Regions from separate parts of the Bacillus paramobilis genome, predicted to be linked through region 1. Evidence: predicted binding sites of a transcription regulator. Region 1 holds the regulator's gene; the other holds the start of a gene.
What was found. The regulator Rex, encoded in region 1, represses fermentation and respiration genes when NADH is low (regulators of the CRP and FNR family bind a similar motif). The targets are predictions, from matches to a motif close to TTGTGAAATATTTCACAA.
Positions count from the first base shown of each region.

Region 2: the regulator Rex is predicted to act here: its motif matches at 3,639-3,656, upstream of pflB (formate C-acetyltransferase).

Region 1 covers NZ_CP151108.1:5,021,003-5,026,467, forward strand. Annotated here, with positions in the region: purine riboswitch at 23-124, opposite strand; gene groL (chaperonin GroEL) at 264-1,898, opposite strand; gene groES (co-chaperone GroES) at 1,937-2,221, opposite strand; gene AABL52_RS25555 (CPBP family intramembrane glutamic endopeptidase) at 2,624-3,373, shown strand; gene AABL52_RS25560 (YdiK family protein) at 3,370-3,561, shown strand; gene AABL52_RS25565 (redox-sensing transcriptional repressor Rex) at 3,591-4,220, opposite strand; gene AABL52_RS25570 (ABC-F family ATP-binding cassette domain-containing protein) at 4,408-5,465, shown strand, end outside.
Region 2 covers NZ_CP151108.1:4,788,066-4,793,530, forward strand. Annotated here, with positions in the region: gene AABL52_RS24545 (diglucosyl diacylglycerol synthase) at 1-66, opposite strand, end outside; gene pflA (pyruvate formate-lyase-activating protein) at 479-1,210, opposite strand; gene pflB (formate C-acetyltransferase) at 1,279-3,528, opposite strand; gene AABL52_RS24560 (glycosyltransferase family 2 protein) at 3,868-5,415, opposite strand; gene AABL52_RS24565 (NAD-dependent epimerase/dehydratase family protein) at 5,408-5,465, opposite strand, start outside.

The DNA.
Region 1 (5,465 bases):
ATAGTCTTCCGCTCTTTATAAATATAAGACGCACTGCCTTCATAGTCAGGTTGTTTACGGTAACCCGGTAGAGACTCTCAAACCATATCATCGAGGATATATGAAGGATTGTTTTATATTATCTTCCTAGATTCTAACAATGAAGTATCGATATGGTCAAGAGAGAAAGCGACAAAATTCTACAGAAATTCATTTCCTTTTCTAAAAAACATAAAAAAACATCCATTTCTATATAGAAATGGATGTTTTTCGAGCAAACGGAATTACATCATTCCGCCCATACCGCCCATGCCCATGCCGCCCATGTCAGGCATTGCTGGTGCATTTGGTTCTGGTTTGTCAGCTACTACAGCTTCAGTTGTTAAGAACATAGCTGCAACAGATGCTGCGTTTTGAAGTGCAGAGCGAGTTACTTTAGCTGGATCTACGATACCAGTTTCAAGCATGTTAACCCATTCGCCAGTAGCTGCGTTGAAACCAACGCCTACTTTTTCGCCTTTTAGACGCTCTACAACTACAGATCCTTCTAGACCAGCGTTGATTGCGATTTGACGAACTGGCTCTTCTAGTGCGCGAAGTACGATGTTGATACCTGTTGCTTCATCGCCTTCAGCTACGATAGAAGCTACTTTCGTGTATACGTTCATAAGTGAAGTACCACCACCTGCAACGATACCTTCTTCTACTGCTGCACGAGTTGAGTTAAGTGCATCTTCAATGCGAAGTTTGCGCTCTTTTAACTCAGTTTCAGTTGCTGCACCTACTTTAATTACTGCTACGCCACCTGCAAGTTTTGCAAGACGCTCTTGTAATTTTTCACGATCGAATTCAGAAGTAGTTTCTTCTAATTGCGCGCGGATTTGACCGATGCGAGCTTCGATTTGTTGTGAATTTCCGATACCTTCAACTACAGTTGTGTTTTCTTTCGTTACAACAACTTTACCAGCGCGTCCTAAAGATTCAATTGTAGCAGATTTTAAATCACGACCTAATTCTTCAGTGATTACTTCGCCACCAGTTAAGATTGCGATATCTTCTAGCATTGCTTTACGACGGTCACCAAATCCAGGAGCTTTAACAGCTACTACATTGAATGTACCACGAAGTTTGTTCACTACTAATGTAGCTAAAGCTTCGCCTTCTACGTCTTCAGCGATGATAAGAAGTGGTTTACCTTGTTGTACCACTTGCTCTAATACTGGTAAGATTTCTTGGATGTTAGAAATCTTCTTATCAGTAATTAAGATGTATGGGTTATCAAGAACTGCTTCCATTTTGTCAGAATCAGTAATCATGTAAGGAGATGCATATCCACGATCAAATTGCATACCTTCTACTACGTCTAATTCTGTTGTAAATCCTTTAGATTCTTCTAAAGTAATAACGCCGTCGTTACCAACGCGCTCCATTGCTTCAGCGATTAATTGACCTACTTCTTCGTCAGCTGCAGAAATAGCAGCTACTTGTGCGATAGAAGATTTACCTTCAATTGGTTTAGAAATCTCTTTTAATTCTGCAATTGCAGCAGTAACAGCTTTTTCGATACCTTTACGAAGACCCATTGGGTTCGCACCAGCTGTTACGTTTTTAAGACCTTCACGAATCATAGCTTGTGCTAATACAGTTGCAGTTGTTGTTCCGTCACCAGCTACATCATTTGTTTTGCTAGCAACTTCTGCTACTAATTTTGCACCCATGTTTTCGAATGCATCTTCTAATTCGATTTCTTTTGCGATTGTTACACCGTCATTTGTAATAAGTGGTGAACCGAATTTTTTCTCAAGTACAACGTTACGACCTTTTGGTCCAAGCGTTACTTTTACTGCGTTTGCAAGAGTGTCGACACCGCGAAGCATCGAACGACGTGCTTCTTCACTAAATTTAATATCTTTTGCCATAATAATTGACCCCCTTGGATTTTTTAAGATTTATATAATTAACCGATAACTGCTAAAATGTCACTTTCACGTAAAATCAAGTAGTCAGTACCTTCGTATTTCACTTCAGTACCTGCATATTTTGAGAAGATGATAAGATCACCTGCTGCTACCTCTAAAGCAACACGCTCACCATTTTCAAGCACTCGACCAGTACCTACTGCAATAACTTTACCCTCTTGTGGTTTTTCTTTTGCAGTGTCTGGTAATACAATACCACTTGCTGTTTTTTCTTCTGCTTGAACAAGCTCAATTACAACGCGATCACCTAATGGCTTTAGCATGAACAATAACCTCCTCATTTTGTTATGTAAATTTTATTTATTAGCACTCAAGTCACCCGAGTGCTAACACACTTATAATAATAAATAATCTCAATTTCTTTTGCAAGTAAAAAAATCATAATTTTTTCGCAAATTCAGCTATACACTTTTTCTATATAGAGTCCCTCTTCTTCTACCTTTACTATATGAATCGTTGTTTCCACTACTCGTATGTTACAATATGAAAGGACACCCTAAGTTGTTTTCGCTATACACACAACTTTCTCCTGTCTTCTATTATAATTTCAAATACGGATTTACGAAAAAAACATAATTTAAGCGAGGTTTATATCGTAGGTAGCATATTTACATGTTATCCTACCTTATCTCATACACTAGAGTTAGAAAGGATGGTTAAACCATTTGAAAAAACAATATTGGTGGATTATCGTTACATACATTTTAATGCAGTTATCATCCATTGCTGGATTACCACTTCTGCTGAAAACTGGACTTTATGATAACAGGGGCTTTACTAGAGAAGAGAAATTTCAACTCATAACTGGCCACTGGGCAATCATTAGCTTCTTTATTGCATTATGTATCGTACTTTGGTTACTTAGAACAGATATTCGCGACAGACGTTTAGATACAACGCGTTCTACTATTCCAGCTACGATTGGTTGGATTTTTATCGGCTTCTTCTTAGCATTTTTCTCGCAAAGTATTGCCGGCATGATAGAAATGCGTTTATTAGGAATTAAACCTGGATCAGAAAATACAGCGAGACTTATGGATATTGCTAGGACGACACCTTGGTTCCTTATCGTCATATCTATAATAGGACCTATCTTGGAAGAAATCGTATTTAGAAAAATTTTATTTGGTACACTTTATAAGAAGTTTAACTTCTTTATTGCTGCTATCATTAGTTCTCTCGTATTCGCAGCAATTCATTTTGATTTTACTCACCTATTGGTATACACTTCTATGGGGCTCGTATTCGCCTTTTTATATGTAAAAACGAAGCGTATTATCGTCCCTATCGCAGCTCATGTTGCTATGAATACATTAGTTGCAGTTGCTCAAGTTTTAATGAGCAATGAACAAATTCAAGAAATGATTAAAGAAGCTGAAAAAATGCAAGGCTTTATCGGAGGATTTTTAGTATGAGAAACTCACCATTGTTCATGGCTGCATTGTACTTCCTTCTAGGGTGTATCTTTACACGCTTCGCCATTACGAACGTAACAGATACAATCTGGAATATGTGGACAATACTATTTGCAGTTATGGCAACAATTGATTTTAATTTGGCACTTCGCCTTATCTTAGTTAAATTCACAAAGAAAAAACAATAATAAAACGCAGAGGTCGCTTCCTCTGCGTTTTATTGTGGATAATTCTTTAAAAAGTAAACAAGTGTTTGTAACTCTACCGCTAAATCAATATGATGAATTCTTATATTGTCTGACACATTTAAGCGTGCTGGTGTGAAATTTAAAATACCATGCACATTCGTTTCTGCCAATCTATCTGCTACAGGTTGTGCTACTGTAGCGGGTACTGTTAATATTGCCACTTGTATATCAGTTGATAAACGTTCTTCTAATTCATCTAAATGATATACAGGAATGCCCCCGATTTCTGTTCCGACTTTCTCTTCACTAACGTCAAACGCCATTTCAATTTTTGTATTATTGTTTTTCGTGAAATTATAATGTAAGAAAGCGGTCCCTAAATTACCTACTCCAATAAGTGCTACACGTGTTATATCATCTTGGTCGAGTGTTTCACGGAAAAATGATAATAAATAATTTACGTTATATCCATAACCTTTTTTCCCTAACGCTCCAAAATATGAGAAATCTCTTCGAATCGTTGCGGAATCAACCTTTACCGCTTCACTCAATTCGGCTGATGAAACACGTTGCTTACCAGAAAGAGATAAGTTTTGGATAAATCGATAGTATAGAGGCAATCGTTTGGCAGTGGCCTGTGGAATTTTTTGCTGATCCATATAACCTCTCCTCTCTTCCTATCTTTATTCATATACTTGAATCAAATACAGAAGTTTAGCACTCATGAATTTCCCTGTATAATAAAGAGAAGAAGTATTCTCTCTTTATTTTAAACTATACACTATTTTTAGTATGATTGAGAAATATAAACATGGCAAAGTTAAGAAATTATTTGAGGTGAAAACATTGATTTTATTACAAGTAAACGCGCTTTCGAAATTATACGGTGCAGAAACGATTCTTGCAAACATAAAATTGGAAGTTCAAACGAAAGATCGTATCGCATTAGTCGGACGAAATGGAGCCGGTAAATCTACGTTATTAAAAATAATAGCTGGTGAGCTATCTCATGATGGCGGCGAAATTATAAAACCAAAAGATGTCTCAATCGGGTACTTAGCTCAAAATACCGGGTTAGAAACGTCTTTAACAATTTGGGATGAAATGTTAACCGTCTTTACACACCTGCAGCAAATGGAGACAAAGCTTCGAAGGCTAGAGCAAGAAATGGGCAAAGAAGAAAACTTTTCAAACGAGGCTACATATGAAAGATTATTAGCTGACTATGACCAATTACAATTAAATTATAAAGATCAAGGTGGCTATCAGTACGAAGCAGATATTCGTTCAATTTTAAGTGGGCTTGGCTTCCCAGTTGAAACGCACCAGACGACGATTTCTACATTAAGCGGTGGACAAAAAACACGCTTAGCTCTCGGTAAATTATTATTAACGAAACCGGACCTACTTATTTTGGACGAGCCTACAAACCATTTAGACATCGAAACATTAACATGGCTTGAACAATATTTACAAGGCTATCCTGGCGCAATACTAATCGTTTCCCATGACCGTTATTTCTTAGATAAACTCGTTACACAAGTATATGAAATTTCGAATAAAGAAAGCAGACGATTTGTTGGTAACTACAGTAAATATTTAGACTTAAAATCAGCGCTATACGAGCAAGAAATGAAACGTTATGAAAAACAACAAGATGAAATCGCTAAGCTTGAGGACTTCGTTCAAAAAAATATAGCACGTGCATCGACGACAAAACGTGCCCAAAGCCGTCGTAAACAATTAGACCGAATGGAATTATTAACAAGACCATTAGGTGATTCTAAGTCAGCTTCCTTCCACTTCGATATCGAAAAACAAAGTGGAAATGATGTTTTACAAGTAAAGGATGCAACTATCGGCTATGATGAGGATCCAATTATTGAACATGTAACAATGCGCTT
Region 2 (5,465 bases), 230 kb from region 1:
CGCTACTTGCACATGACCATTACCGTAATGTGCAGTTAATATTAAAACCTTGGGGTTTTTTATCAAACAAATCCACTCCTAGCTTATTGTTTCTCCATATTGCATATACGACAATAGGAAAAACATTTTCCTTAAAAATTACATAAACAGATTCTAATACTTCTCTTTCAGCTATGTACCTGTCGTGGATATGCAAAGCATATAAGATTGACCCCTTAATCCTATCTGTGCTCATATCTTTACATTATACTTTCCTATAAGAGCTTTCGCAATAACTTACAAATGTTCTCTATTCCATGATACTCACTCTTTTACTTCTTAATTCTTTTTACTATTTTGATTTCCCTTTACAATTATGTAAATTTCTCCACTTATTCCTTACAAAAATATGGATATTCTATTTTCAGTATACTCTTTTCTATATACATACTCTAGGTTTTATTGTAAAGAAAGCAAAAAGTCTAATCCAATATTTGGATTAGACTGCTTGTAAAATATATCTTGCTTTCTCTACATTCTTTTCAGTAGGTGGTTCTACACTTGCAAGTGGATACTTATGCCCAAGTGCCTCCCATTTATATACACCAAGCTTATGATATGGTAGCACTTCAACTTTCTGAACATTAGACAGGCTTTGAATAAAGCTAGATAATTTTTGTAGATCCTCTTCATTATCCGTAATACCAGGAACTAATACGTGTCGTACCCAAATCGGTTTATTTTTATCCGATAAATAACGAGCAAATTGTAAAATATGTTCATTTGGTTTTCCTGTTAATTTACGATGTTTCTTTGAATCAATATGTTTCAAATCCAATAAAACTAAATCTGTGTAATCCATTAAAATGTCTAGCTTGTTTTGGAATTCTGGTTCTTCTGAATAACAACCACCCGAAGAGTCAATTGTTGTATGAATTCCAGCTTCCTTACATTTCTTAAATAATTCAATTAAGAAATCTAACTGTAATAATGGTTCCCCACCACTAACTGTTATACCGCCTCCGGAAGCTTCAATAAAAGGAAGGTAACATGTCACATCCTGCATTACTTCTTCAACTGTTATTTCTTTTCCTTTACCGATCTCCCACGTATCAGCATTATGACAATATTGACAACGTAATAAACACCCTTGTGTAAATATGACATAACGAATTCCTGGGCCATCAACAGTACCACAAGACTCTACAGAATGAATTCTTCCTTTTACCATGTTACTTCCTCCTTTATTGAAGCAGCCTCCCTCTGCTATTTATATAAAGCAGAGGGACACTTTTTCACTTACATACTTTCATGCATTGTACGGTTAATTACATCGATTTGTTGTTCACGAGTTAATTTAATAAAGTTTACAGCGTAACCAGATACGCGAATTGTTAATTGTGGATATTTTTCAGGATGTTCCATTGCATCCATTAATGTTTCACGATTAAATACGTTAATGTTTAAGTGATGACCTTCTTTTACTGCATAACCATCAAGCATTGATACTAAGTTACGTACTTGTACATCATCTTCTTTACCAAGTGCTTTTGGAATAATAGAGAATGTATTAGAAATACCATCCTGTGCATCTTCATACGGTAATTTAGCTACAGATAATAATGAAGCTAATGCACCTTTTGTATCACGGCCATGCATTGGGTTCGCACCTGGTGCAAATGGTTCTCCAGTACGGCGACCATCTGGAGTATTACCAGTTTTCTTTCCGTATACAACGTTAGATGTGATTGTTAAGATCGACATTGTATGAACAGAATTTCTGTATGTTTTATGTTTACGAAGTTTATTCATAAATGTTTTTACAAGATTTACAGCGATTTCATCTACACGGTCATCATTGTTACCGTATTTAGGGAAATCTCCTTCGATTTCAAAGTCAACTGCAATACCGTTTTCATCACGAATTGGTTTTACTTTTGCGTGCTTAATTGCACTTAAAGAGTCTGCTACTACAGATAGACCCGCGATACCTGTTGCCATTGTACGAAGAACATTTGTATCATGGAGTGCCATTTCAATACGTTCGTAGCTATATTTATCGTGCATGTAGTGAATAACATTTAATGTGTTTAAATATAGACCCGCTAACCATTCCATTGTCATATCAAACTTATGCATAACTTCTTCATAATCTAATACTTCAGAAGTAATTGGTGCGTACTCAGGACCAACTTGCGCTTTAGATTTTTCATCTTTACCACCGTTAATCGCATATAGTAATGCTTTTGCTAAGTTTGCACGTGCGCCGAAGAACTGCATTTGTTTACCAATTCTCATTGCAGATACACAACAAGCAATTCCATAGTCATCGCCGTAGTCAGCACGCATAATGTCATCATTTTCATATTGAATTGCTGATGTTTTAATAGACATTTTCGCACAGTAGTTTTTAAAGTTCTGTGGTAATTGTTTAGACCAAAGAACTGTTAAGTTTGGTTCTGGAGCTGGTCCTAAATTATCTAGTGTATGCAAGAAACGGAATGAGTTCTTTGTTACTAATGGACGACCATCTAATGCCATACCACCGATAGACTCAGTTACCCAAGTTGGGTCACCAGAGAATAATTCATTATAATCAGGTGTTCTTGCAAATTTCACAAGACGCAATTTCATAATGAAGTGATCCACAATTTCTTGTACTTCTTCTTCTGTTAAAGTACCATTTGCTAAATCTCTTTCAATATAAATATCTAAGAATGTAGAAGTACGTCCAAGACTCATCGCAGCTCCGTTTTGCTCTTTAATTGCTGCAAGATATGCGAAGTATAGCCATTGGAATGCTTCTTGTGTATTTGTTGCCGGCTTAGAAATATCAAAGCCATGAGAAGCAGCCATTTGTTTTAACTCTTGAAGCGCACGCATTTGCTCAGATAACTCTTCGCGTAAACGCATTGTATCTTCGCTCATTACACCGCCAGTTAAATTTAAATCAGCTTTTTTCGCTTCAATTAAATGATTAATACCATATAATGCTACGCGTCGGTAGTCACCAATAATACGTCCACGTCCGTATGCATCTGGAAGACCAGTAATTACACCTGATTTACGTGCATTTCTCATTTCTGGTGTATAAGCATCGAATACACCTTGGTTATGAGTTTTTCTCCAATCTCTAAAAATACGACTAAGCTCTTTGTCCATTTCGTATCCATAAGATTCACAAGCTTGTTCCGCCATACGAATACCACCATATGGTTGTAAAGAACGTTTAAATGGTTTTTCAGTTTGGAAACCGACTACTTTTTCAATATCTTTATTTAAATATCCTGGTTCATGTGATGTAATAGAAGAAACAATTTTTGTATCCATATCAAGAACGCCACCGTTTTCACGTTCTTTCGTTGTTAAATCCATTACTTGATCCCAAAGTTGTTTCGTTGCTTCAGTTGCTCCCGCTAAGAAAGATTCATCTCCTTCGAAAACGTTTACATTATTTAAAATGAAATCGCGAACATCAATCTCTGCTTTCCATTTTTCACCTTTAAAGTTTTCCCATGCGTTTTTAACATTTTCTAATACTTGAGTCATCCTAATCTCCTCCATTTTTGATTAGTACAGGACTAAGATTTTTTATATAACAGCTTACACACTTAGAATACTACTTTTTTGCGAAAGTGAACGAAATAGTTGTGACATGTTTGTGAAACGTTGAGCAAACTACTATATGCATAGTGTTAACTTCACTTAAAAGTCTTTATAATTAACCCTTTCCTTAATTGTATTTTTTTGGTATCCTTATATACGAGTCCTATTTTGTAATATAAGAACAATACCCATTGTAGAGCTGTAATACTCTTATCTCCTAATCTGTTATAGTTTTTATAACAGAACAAAAAAGTGTACATATGTTGTACACTTTTTTTGTTACTACTCTAAAGCATCTCTTTTTCTATTCCCATCATAGAATCCACCACGACTGCCTTCTAATACAATTAATTGCTCTAATCCTTCTATATGATCACCTATAATTCGCAAGACAGCTGGAGGATGACCTATTTTCGCAAAATGTTCACTGGGACGAATACGGTTCATCTTATCGACCTCTACACGACATACACACGCAATCTCGAATCCTGACAGAATAGCTTTCACTTGGGCTACACAAGGTGAAAGTAAAGATCTATATCCGATTTCTTTCAAACACTTACGACTAAACGCATTCGGTACAGCGATAAGAGAGCCTACTCCTAGATCTTTTCTATCACAAGCTAAATTTAATGCATATTTAAATGCAGTTACAAGATGAAGCGGTACTCTTAAATCTAAATAATGATTTAGATCATTTAAGGCGACATCCATTCCATCTGCAATAGCTTTTGCGAAAGGATATAACTCCCTAGCCGGAATAACAAAGTCGCCGTCTATAAATAATACAATTTCCCCTTTTGCAAAATAAGTTCCAAGTGAACGCCCCACATCATTTCCAAGTGCTTCTTTATATACAATTGTTGTTGCTCCCTTTTCTTTTGCAATCGTTGCTGTTTTATCAGCTGAACCATTTACAACAACGATAATTTCAAAAGGTTCAATTTTGCGGAGCTCTTCTATAACGTTTCCAATTGTTTTCTCTTCATCTTGTACAGGAATAATGACCGATAGTTGCTTTCCTTTATACAACTTAGAGGTGACGCCCCATCCTTGATAAAAATCTTCGAAACTTAAAGTATGATAAACACACTCTCTTTTCCTATTTCCATCATAATACCCTCCGCGCTCATCACTGCCTACTATTCGCTCCGCTACAGCTTCTATATGATCACCTATCATCCTTTTTTCAGATTGAGAAAGACCCGTGCCATATGCAGCATGCTCGGTCGGCCGAAATTTATTCGGCGTAATAACGTCAATTGCACAATGACGACTAATTCTCCATTTGCTTTGTACTAGGCGTAAATGAGCGACAATAGGATTAACAAAACATTCATATCCAATGCTTTGAACAACTTCTTTCGTCAACGCATGAGGTACAGATAATAAAGAATCAATTTTTAACTCTTCACGCTCTAACATTGCATTTAATATTTGGCGCCATACTGTCACGGAGTGCGGTTTTTGTTTCTTTAAAAATAGTGCGTCCAAATTATTTAAAACGATGTCGGCCTGATCATGTAAAATTGGATTCAGAAATAATTGTAATTTTGAAGTTTGAATAGCAAAATCTCCATCTATAAATAGTAGTACATCACCTATCGCGTGTTTTGCACCGACCGCACGTCCAACGTCGTTCCCGAGTAGCTCTGTATACTCGATTACTTTACACCCTAAACGACTGGCAACCTCTTCTGTACCATCGTTACAACCGTTTGCTACTACAATAATCTCTACTGGATTTAATCCGTTTACAGATTGAATAACGTCTGAAATCGTATCCGCTTCATTACATACAGGTATAATAATTGATAGCGACTTAGCCATTGTTTTCTTCACGAAACCATTTAATAGTTTCTTTCAATCCTTGTTCCCAC